3 regions of the Paenarthrobacter sp. TRD_SC_7 genome follow, and region 2 is predicted to be linked to each of the others. Evidence: predicted binding sites of a transcription regulator. Region 2 holds the regulator's gene; each other region holds the start of a gene.

What was found. Region 2 encodes HrcA, which represses chaperone genes, less so after heat shock. Its sites were predicted from a motif close to TTNGCACTCGNNNNNNNCGAGTGCNAA; they were not measured.
Region 1: groL (chaperonin GroEL) is a predicted target of HrcA. The motif match lies at 1,423-1,449, and genes of this name have one in related genera.
Region 3: AC0J5Z_RS09270 (FmdB family zinc ribbon protein) is a predicted target of HrcA. The motif match lies at 1,998-2,024, and genes of this name have one in related genera.

What each region holds. Positions count from the first base shown of each region.
Region 1 covers NZ_CM149587.1:3,930,517-3,933,787, reverse strand. The annotation lists gene AC0J5Z_RS18705 (DUF3263 domain-containing protein) at 1-263, shown strand, start outside; gene AC0J5Z_RS18700 (LytR C-terminal domain-containing protein) at 313-933, shown strand; gene AC0J5Z_RS18695 (cold-shock protein) at 1,105-1,308, shown strand; gene groL (chaperonin GroEL) at 1,634-3,259, shown strand.
Region 2 covers NZ_CM149587.1:2,650,314-2,653,584, forward strand. The annotation lists gene AC0J5Z_RS12945 (DUF3097 domain-containing protein) at 1-533, opposite strand, end outside; gene hrcA (heat-inducible transcriptional repressor HrcA) at 726-1,733, shown strand; gene dnaJ (molecular chaperone DnaJ) at 1,784-2,911, shown strand; gene AC0J5Z_RS12960 (16S rRNA (uracil(1498)-N(3))-methyltransferase) at 2,914-3,271, shown strand, end outside.
Region 3 covers NZ_CM149587.1:1,910,274-1,913,544, forward strand. The annotation lists gene AC0J5Z_RS09260 (AAA family ATPase) at 1-761, shown strand, start outside; gene cpaB (Flp pilus assembly protein CpaB) at 788-1,597, opposite strand; gene AC0J5Z_RS09270 (FmdB family zinc ribbon protein) at 1,664-1,936, opposite strand; gene AC0J5Z_RS09275 (5-formyltetrahydrofolate cyclo-ligase) at 2,093-2,746, opposite strand; gene galU (UTP--glucose-1-phosphate uridylyltransferase GalU) at 2,807-3,271, shown strand, end outside.

The sequences.
Region 1 (3,271 bases), 1.3 Mb from region 2:
CCCGCAGTGACTCTCCCCTGAGCGAGCGGGACCAGCAGATGCTTGCTTTGGAGCGGCAATGGTGGAAGTACGCCGGGGCCAAGGAACAGGCTATCCGGGAGCTGTTCGATCTCTCCGCCACACACTATTACCAGATCCTGAATGCGCTCATAGATACCGAGGACGCGTTGGCCCACGATCCCATGCTCGTCAAGAGACTGCGTAGACTACGTACGTCCCGCCAGCGCGCGAGGACTGCACGTCGCTTGGGGTCCGACGCGTAAATCGCCAGGCTGATCTATCAGTAGCAACCAGCAAGGACACCGCTTCACAATGACCAAATATGCCAAGGACGAATTCGACCAGGTTCCGCAGAACACGTCCCGCCAAGGCGTTCACCGCGACGCCCAATCGACCGCACGCCCCACCCTGTGGCCGGTCCTGACCGTTGGGGCAGTGGCCTTGGTGCTCGGACTGGTGGCTTTCCTGATCCTCCCGAATCTTGGACTGGTAGCACCCAGCGCTTCGTCGAACACCACGACGCCGGGAGCCCAGCAGACCTCTACGGCGCCGTCCGCGGCACCCTCCGAATCCAGCAGCGTTCCCCTTGCTTCCAGTGAGCCCAGCGGCGAACCGACGCCGTCGGAATCTCCTTCTGCAACTACGTCGTCGGCTCCAGTGGATAAGACCACTCCGGTGGCTGTCTACAACGGCGCCGGGACGGCGGGATTGGCAGGCCGGGTGGCCGGCCTCGTGCAGGGCGACGGTTGGGCACTGAGTACGGTGGGAAATTGGGGCGGACTGCCGCAGCAGACGTCCGTGATCTTCTACAACGCTCCCGAGCAGAAGGCCAACGCGGAAGCGCTGGGTACCTTGCTGGGCATCCAGACGATCGTGGAAACGCCCGAGGTTCAACAGCCGCTGGTGGTTGTGGCCGGGCCCGGTTACCAGTAGGCATCGAGCCCGTTCCTGAGCTGAAATGCCCCAACTCGGTTAAGCCTCAATAACAAAAGCGGTGCCCTGCCCCTCCATGGCAGCGCGGTGCTAGTGACAGTGGTTACAGTGGATTAATTCCGGTACGGAGATCCCGGCAACCGGTCTTGCTACTGCGAAAGTGTGGGCATCATGGCTTTGGGAACCGTCAAATGGTTCAACGCCGAAAAAGGCTACGGCTTCATCACTGTGGATGAATCCGGCGACGACGTCTTTGTGCACTGGTCCGCCATCCAGATGGATGGGTTCCGCGCCCTCGAAGAAGGCCAGCGGGTTGAGTTCGAATTAGGGGAGGGTCAGAAAGGTCCGCAGGCCGAAGGCGTTCGCGTCGCGTAGTTCGAATGCGACCTCCACGCTCATTCCCGTCAGCCCACGGCTGAAACCCCTTTGTTTATAGAGCAAAGTGGCATCTCTGCTTGCACTCTCCCCGGTCGAGTGCTAATTATTGATTTAGCACTCCTACGGTTCGACTGCTAAGTCCGGCCCGGTTAACCCCGGCGGCGGACAAGCTGGCGGATCGGCGGAGGATCAAGAAACACCTTGGTGGGGTGAGGTCCGGAGCGCGGGGCATACAGAGGCCGCGAGCAAAGGACCGTCCGTCGCGGGCACCCCATCTGACAGGTACCTTCTTAACGACTGTCCCGAAAGGACTACCGCCGTTATGGCCAAGATCATTGCATTTGATGAAGAGGCACGCCGCGGCCTCGAGCGGGGCCTGAACATCCTCGCAGACGCCGTCAAGGTCACCCTCGGCCCGCGTGGACGCAACGTCGTCCTCGAAAAGAAGTGGGGCGCCCCCACGATCACCAACGATGGCGTTTCCATCGCCAAGGAGATCGAGCTGGACGACCCCTACGAGAAGATCGGTGCAGAACTGGTCAAGGAAGTTGCCAAGAAGACGGATGACGTCGCTGGCGACGGTACTACCACTGCAACGGTTCTCGCCCAGGCACTGGTGAAGGAAGGCCTGCGCAACGTTGCCGCCGGCGCCGACCCGCTGTCCCTCAAGCGCGGTATCGAGAAGGCTGTTGAAGCAGTCATCAGCGAACTCCTGGCCTCCGCCAAGGAAATCGAAACCAAGGAAGAGATCGCAGCTACGGCTTCCATCTCCGCCGGCGACCCGGAAATCGGCAGCCTGATCGCCGAAGCCCTGGACAAGGTGGGCAAGGAAGGCGTCATCACGGTCGAGGAATCCAACACCTTCGGCCTGGAGCTCGAACTCACCGAAGGCATGCGCTTCGACAAGGGTTACATCTCCGCTTACTTCGTCACCGACGCTGAGCGCCAGGAAACGGTCCTCGAGGACCCGTACATCCTGATCGTGAACTCCAAGATCTCCAACGTGAAGGAACTCGTCACGGTTCTGGAGAAGGTCATGCAGTCGAACAAGCCGCTGCTGATCATCGCTGAAGACATCGAGGGCGAGGCCCTGGCCACCCTGATCGTCAACAAGATCCGTGGCACCTTCAAGTCCGTTGCCGTCAAGGCTCCGGGCTTCGGTGACCGCCGCAAGGCACAGCTCGCCGACATCGCCATCCTTACCGGTGGCCAGGTCATCTCCGAAGAGGTTGGCCTCAAGCTCGAAAACGCTGGCCTGGAACTCCTCGGCACCGCCCGCAAGGTTGTTGTCACCAAGGACGAGACCACCATCGTTGAAGGCGCCGGCGACGCCGAGCAGATCGCAGGCCGCGTGGCCCAGATCCGCGCCGAGATCGAGAACTCCGACTCCGACTACGACCGCGAGAAGCTGCAGGAACGTCTGGCCAAACTGGCCGGCGGCGTTGCAGTCATCAAGGCCGGTGCCGCAACCGAAGTTGAGCTCAAGGAACGAAAGCACCGCATTGAGGACGCAGTCCGCAACGCAAAGGCTGCCGTTGAAGAAGGCATCGTTGCCGGTGGTGGCGTTGCCCTCATCCAGGCCGGCGCCAAGGCATTCGCCAACCTCACCCTCCAGGGTGACGAGGCAACCGGTGCCAACATCGTCAAGGTTGCTATCGACGCACCGCTGAAGCAGATCGCCTTCAACGCCGGCCTCGAGCCGGGCGTTGTGGTGGACAAGGTTCGCGGCCTGCCTTCCGGCCACGGCCTGAACGCTGCCACGGGTGTCTACGAAGACCTGCTGGCTGCCGGCGTCAACGACCCCGTAAAGGTCACCCGCTCGGCTCTCCAGAACGCTGCTTCCATCGCTGGTCTCTTCCTGACCACCGAGGCTGTAGTTGCCGACAAGCCTGAGAAGAACGCTCCGGCTGCCGGCGGCGACGACATGGGCGGCATGGGCGGCTTCTAAGCCTCCTAAGCT
Region 2 (3,271 bases):
GAGCCCGGGACAAGGTGGTCGACGAGGATGCCAAGACGGCGACCGGGGCCGGGATTAAAAGCGGCGATGGCGGACTTCAGGTCATCAACGCCGTGCAAAGGCTCCACGACGATGCCCTCCACACGGAGATCGTCACCCCAGACCTTCTCGACGAGCTCGGCGTCGTGCTTCCCTTCCACCCAGATGCGGCTGGCCTTGGCCACCTGCGCACGTTGACCCTGCACCCGCACGGATCCTGAGGCTGTCCGGCCAGTCGGAGCGGCGGACGCGGCAGGGCGTGCGGCAGGAGGCATCAACCGTATGGCCTGCCCGTCCAACAGGAAGCCAAATCCCAGCTGGAAGGATTTGATCTTTCCACGCCGGTCCTCGAGGGAGACCACATGCATTCCGCCCGATTTCTCAACGCGGGTAACTTCGCCCACCCAGCCCGATTGCACGTCCTCGAGGACCATTCCCCGCTGGACGGCCACTTCCGGCAACTGTTTTTTGGCTGGAGCGGACAGATCCTGCGGGCCCCAATTGTCGAAAGCCAAGGGATTCCTACCTTTTGTGCTGGTTCATGGTGCGGGCCGAAGCCGCACGCGGGAGGTTTCAATGCTAGCAACGGGGTGGCTCATACTAGACTTGTTAGCACTTGGGCATGTTGAGTGCTAAGTGTGGTGGTCCGATTGAGATCCCGCGTTGACCGGTCGCAGCGACCATGGCAGTCGTCAGGAGGTGGAGCAATGAGTGAGCCGCGTAAGCTGGAAGTGCTTCGTGCCATCGTTGAGGATTACGTGCATTCCAGGGAACCTGTTGGATCGAAGGCCCTCGTGGAGCGGCATCATCTTGGCGTTTCCAGTGCCACCATCAGGAACGACATGGCTGTCTTGGAAGAGGAAGGCCTCATTGCAGCGCCCCACACCAGTGCAGGCCGAATCCCGACGGACAAGGGCTACCGCCTATTCGTTGACCGCATTTCGCAGGTCAAGCCGCTCTCGGCCGCCGAACGCAGGGCGATCCACTCGTTGCTTGAGGGCCCGGATGATGTTGACGACATCCTGGAGCGCACCGTAAGGCTCCTGTCGCAGCTGACCAACCAGGTCGCCGTCGTGCAGTATCCGCACTCCAACCGTGCGCTGGTCCGACACGTGGAGTTCGTCCTGTTGGCCCCAAAGCAGGTGCTCGTGGTCCTCATAGCGGACACGGGCAGCGTTGGGCAGAAAGTCATCGACGCCGGCTCTGACGTAAGCAACGAGGCCCTGATGCTCCTGAGGTCCCGATTCCTCGGCAGCATCGCCGCCACCCAACTGGCTCTTCTGCCTCAAGTGCTTCCTTCCGTAGTTGCCCTGTGCCCGCCGGAACTCCGAAGCCTGGCGCAGACTTTGGCTCAAGGACTCCAATCACTCAGTGATACCAGCCGCGAAGAGCGCATCCTGATGGCAGGAACGGCCAATCTGGCCCGCTCCAACGTCGATTTTCCCTTGAGCATCGGTCCGGTACTGGAAGCACTCGAGGAACAAGTTGTCATGCTCCGGTTGTTATCTGACATGGGGGATGATCCCCGCGGCGTCACCGTGAGCATTGGACGTGAGAATCCTTACGACGGCTTGGCTGAGGCATCCGTCGTGGCTACGGGTTACGGCTCCGGTGCCAAGGTGGGGATTCTCGGTCCGACACGCATGGATTATCCCACCACCATGGCAGCCGTTCGCGCCGTGGCCCGTTACCTTTCCCGCATTCTCGGCGACTGAACAGCGCTCCGAGGAAACATCCGCAGTACAACAAGGAAGAGATACCGACTTTGAGCAGCCACTATGACGTTTTGGGAGTCTCGCCGGAAGCCACCGGGGAAGAGATCAAAAAGGCGTACCGCAAGTTGGCGCGGAAACTGCACCCCGACGTAAACCCCGGTGAAGATGTCGCGGAACAGTTCAAGGCCGTGACCCACGCTTACGAAGTATTGTCTGACCCCCAGAAGCGCCGGGTGTACGATGCCACCGGCAATGAGAACGGCACCGACAACGGATTCGGTGGCGGCTATTCCGGTCAGGGTTTCGCGTTCCAGGATATCTTTGACACCTTCTTCGGCGGAGGCGGCGGCCACGGTGGGCCGGCCTCCCGTGTCCGTCGCGGCCAGGACGCGCTCATTAGCGTCCGCATCGATCTGAAGGACGCCGTGTTCGGTGTCAACAAGAAGCTCGAAGTGGACACCGCCGTCGTCTGCCCCACCTGCGATGGCAGCTGCTGCCGCCCCGGCACCCACCCGGAACGCTGCGACATTTGCGGAGGCAGCGGCCAGGTCCAGCGGGCTGTCCGATCCATCCTCGGCCAGGTCATGACCACCGCCCCTTGCGGTTCCTGCGAAGGCTTTGGCACGGTCATCAAAGACCCCTGCAACGAGTGCAATGGACAGGGCCGCATCCGCAGCCGCCGTTCCCTCACCATCAAGGTCCCGGCAGGTGTCGCAACCGGTACACGCATCCAGTTGTCCGGCCAGGGCGAAGCGGGTCCCGCCGGTGGTCCCGCCGGTGACCTCTATGTAGAGATCCGGGTCAACAACGATTCCATGTTCATGCGTGAAGGCGACGACCTTCATGCCACACTGAGCGTGCCCATGACGGCAGCGGCACTTGGCACAGAGCTGCAGCTGGACACCTTCGACGGCGCACAGGACATTGACGTGAAGGCCGGCACCCAATCCGGCGAAGTCATTACCCTCCGCGGTCTGGGTGTCACGCACCTCCGGGGCTACGGACGTGGCGACCTGAAAGTGCACCTGCATGTTGAGACGCCAAGCAAACTCGACCCCGCCCAGGAAGAACTCTTGCAGCAGCTCGCCAAGATTCGCGGTGAGCAGTTCACCGAAGGAAAGCTTGTGGCCAGCGGCGGTATGTTCGCCAAGCTGCGGGACAAGCTCGGTAACCTGTAGCGGTGAGCAATCCCGTTTTCTTCACGCCGGCGGGTAGCCTCGGCCAGGTGATCCCCGGTTCCACTTTCGTGCTCGAGGGTGCCGAGGCCCGCCATGCTGTCACCGTCAAGCGCTTGGCTGTGGGCGAGCCTGTGGATATAGCGGATGGTTCGGGCGTGCGGCTGACGGGCACCGTGGTCGAGGCCGGAGCCGGCACCTTGACCGTGAAGGCATCCGAGGTCCTCTTTGAGGAGCAGCCGGCGGTCCGGCTGGTGCTCGTCCAGGCATTGGCTAAGGGGGACCGTGATGAACTCGCCATTGAAACAGCCACGGAACTCGGAATCGATGCCGTGGTCCCGTGGCAGTCGGAGCGCGCAATTG
Region 3 (3,271 bases), 740 kb from region 2:
CACTGGGTGAGGATCCGTTGGTGGCCGATCTTGGGGAGCGCCTGCGTGCCCGGGGAGCACGCGTCTGGCATCTTTATGATGGCGTCCTGGATATAGCAGCGGCGGCTGACCCCGTCCACACAATTGGCCGGGAAGGCGCCGAAATCCCCACCCCGGTTGCCATCGAATCCGATGGCACTGAACGATACCGACGGATGAGCGTCCGTGAACGCAGCCGGTTGCGGCCGCAATTGCTGGAGCGCATGGGCTGGCGCTACATGTCGCTCTGGACCATCGAGGTCTTCACGGACCCTTCGTCCTGCGCGGACCGGATCGGTTCGTATCTCGGGCTTGAGAACCACATCGCGCAGTCGGCGTCCCAGCATGGTTTCCTGCACGTGGATGGTGAACAATTGAATCCGGGCAATGCACAGCCCGCGTTCACCTCCGCTTCCGCAGACCATGCAGACGGCGAACCTGAGGCCGCCGTCCGCCCGGCAAATGGGGATGCCGAGACAAATAGCTCCGCAGAGAATGGGAAAGAAGCGCCACTGATGGATCAGGAAACAGGCACAGAAGACCGTGCCACGCAGGAATCCGGCGAACCGGGCAACAGAGCCGCCGAAGAAGCTGCGGACCGGAAGGCCACAGCAGCCACGACAGGCTCCAACGGCATTCTTCCTACGAAAGCCGCTGAGGACGACCCCCGGCGATGGGGCGACGACTCCGGTTACGACCATGAGCAGTGGCTGAAGGAGCAGAAGCCTCCGCACTGGGGCTGAATGGCCAGCGGTAGCTGAGCCGCCCATCAAGGACTGACCAAAACAAAGAAGAGCTTGCCTTGCGTTGATGCGCCGGCAAGCTTTTCTGCTTGCTGGGGATCGGCTGCCACCACCACCAGGCCGTCGGTGTCGCCTGTCCCTAGCCATTCGCCAGGCTTGCCGCCCTGGGCTGACGTCCAGAGGACGGGCACCGGGCCGGCCAGGACCTGGCTTTGCCTGGCCTCGTCATAGGAGCCCGCTGCTGTGAGGACTACCGTCACCAGCTGGCCGGGAGAGAGTAGCTGGATGGACGCGGGGTCCGCCATCCGGAGGGGAACCGCTGCCGAGCCCATGGGTGCCCCCGTCAGGAGACCAGGACCCAGCAGACTCGACTCTGTAGGGATCTGCCCTCTGCCAAGGGGCGACGCGAGTTGGCGGCCAACAAGGGTGCCGACGTTTTCCACAGCCCCGGTAATCGCGAGGTCCGCGGGAACCCCCACACTGGTGAAATCAGTTTCGGTGAGGCTAGTACCCGTTGGGAGGTCGCGGGCTGCTACTACGATGCCCACGCGCTGCTCCGCGGCAGGGGTGAGTTGCTGGACTGCGATGCCAGCAGCCACGCACAGCAGGAGCGCTACTGCCAAGCGGCGGTTGCGTGCAATCCAAGAGCGGAATCCGGCTCGCGGCCGCCGTTGACCCCCACGGTCTCCCGGACGATACCGGCCAGAGCTTGAAGTGCGTCCGACAGGGGAATGGGGTGCCCGGGCGGGCGTACGGTTCAGCGGTGGCCAACTACCGGAGGCTGCTGCTGAACGCTCGGCGCGGGCGAGGAGGGCGCTGCGTGACGTAAGTGGCATGCCGCCACGTTAGCCAGCGGCCCGGGCGACGTAACAGCGGCCCGGTGCCCTATGTGGAAAACCCGGTTAGTTGGCTGCCGCTGCGGCTGCCGGTGCGGCTGCAGGTGCCGACGAGGGAGCGGCCGGGGCGGCTGGTGCAGCGGAAACTGTGCTGCCCTTGGCATCGCGGGAATCAGTCCGGTAGAACCCGGAGCCCTTGAAGACGACGCCTACGCTGTTGAACTTCTTCCGAAGCGAGCCCTTGCATTCGGGGCACTCCGTCAGGGAGCTGTCAGAAAAGGACTGGACGATGTCAAAGGCATGGTCACAGTCTTTGCAGGCGTATGCGTATGTTGGCACTGAGTTCCTCCTTTAGGACAAAGTTCAGGTCCTGTGCAGCAACGGCGGAGAATTTCCGCTTTTAGCAGTCGCAGGGCCTGAGTGCCAATTCTATCATCGGTCACTGTGGCATGTACCAGGGGATGTGCCAGACCTCACCTGCCAGGCCAAGGGCGTTCAGTGGGGTCCCACACCGTCGTGGAGCTGCACGATGCCCGACGGAGTCAGCACCTGACGCACTGGGCGATCAAACGCCTCGGCGGGAATGGAGCATGAAGGCAACAAATCGTCGTCGTACACCACTGCGATGGTGGGCGGACGTTGGCCGGAAGCATCGAGGCCTTGGAGGAGCCGATCGTAGTAGCCGCCGCCTTGGCCGATCCTGTTGCCGTCCCGGTCCACTGCGGTGGCGGGCATGAAGATCCCCGCGGCTCCGGCTATCACCGAGCTTTCCAAACGTTCACCCTCGGGTTCGTCTATAGGCGCATAGGAGGACCTGACAAAGGCCGTGGAAGGTGTCCAATACACCCAACTCAATTGTCGGCCGGGTTCGCAAACGGGCAACAGTACCCGGTGCCCGGCTTCGTGCAGTGAATTGATGAGGGGGAGGGTGGGCGGCTCGAAAGCTACGCCTACATACACGGCGAAGGTGGCAGTCGTGCCGGGGGAGATGTTCGCCGCCCAGCCAGTCCCGTGCCGCGCAAGCGACTCGCCCGCATTCGCTATGTACTCCGGAGTAAGGGTCCGCCTGTGCAATCGCCGGCTGCTGCGGATGTCTTCCTTCGATGCCATCTGTGTCCGATCGTGAGGTTCGCCCTGCCTGGAGAGCAGCAGAGGCTGTCCATCCGGAACGAAATGTGCGTCCCGGCGCGGCGAGGGGTTTAGCCGTTGATGTGTTCCTTCCGTTACATTAGTCCGGTGACTCTAGAAAACAACGCTGTCCGTAAGGCCGTCATCCCCGCAGCGGGCCTCGGCACCCGGTTCCTTCCCGCCACTAAGGCGATGCCGAAGGAAATGCTGCCCGTGGTGGACAAGCCCGCCATCCAGTATGTCGTCGAAGAAGCAGTCAAGGTGGGCCTGCATGACGTCCTGATGATCACGGGACGCAGCAAGCGGGCACTGGAAGACCACTTTGACCGTGTGCCGGCACTGGAAGCCACATTGGCTGAAAAGGGCGACACCGCCAAGCTTGAGGCCATTCAGTCCGCAACCAACCTGGGTGACATCCACTACGTCCGCCAGGGCGACCCCAACGGCTTGGGCCACGCTGTCCTTCGTGCAAAGCAGCACGTTGGCTACGAGCCCTTCGCCGTCCTGCTTGGCGATGACCTGATCGATGCCCGCGAGGACCTGCTG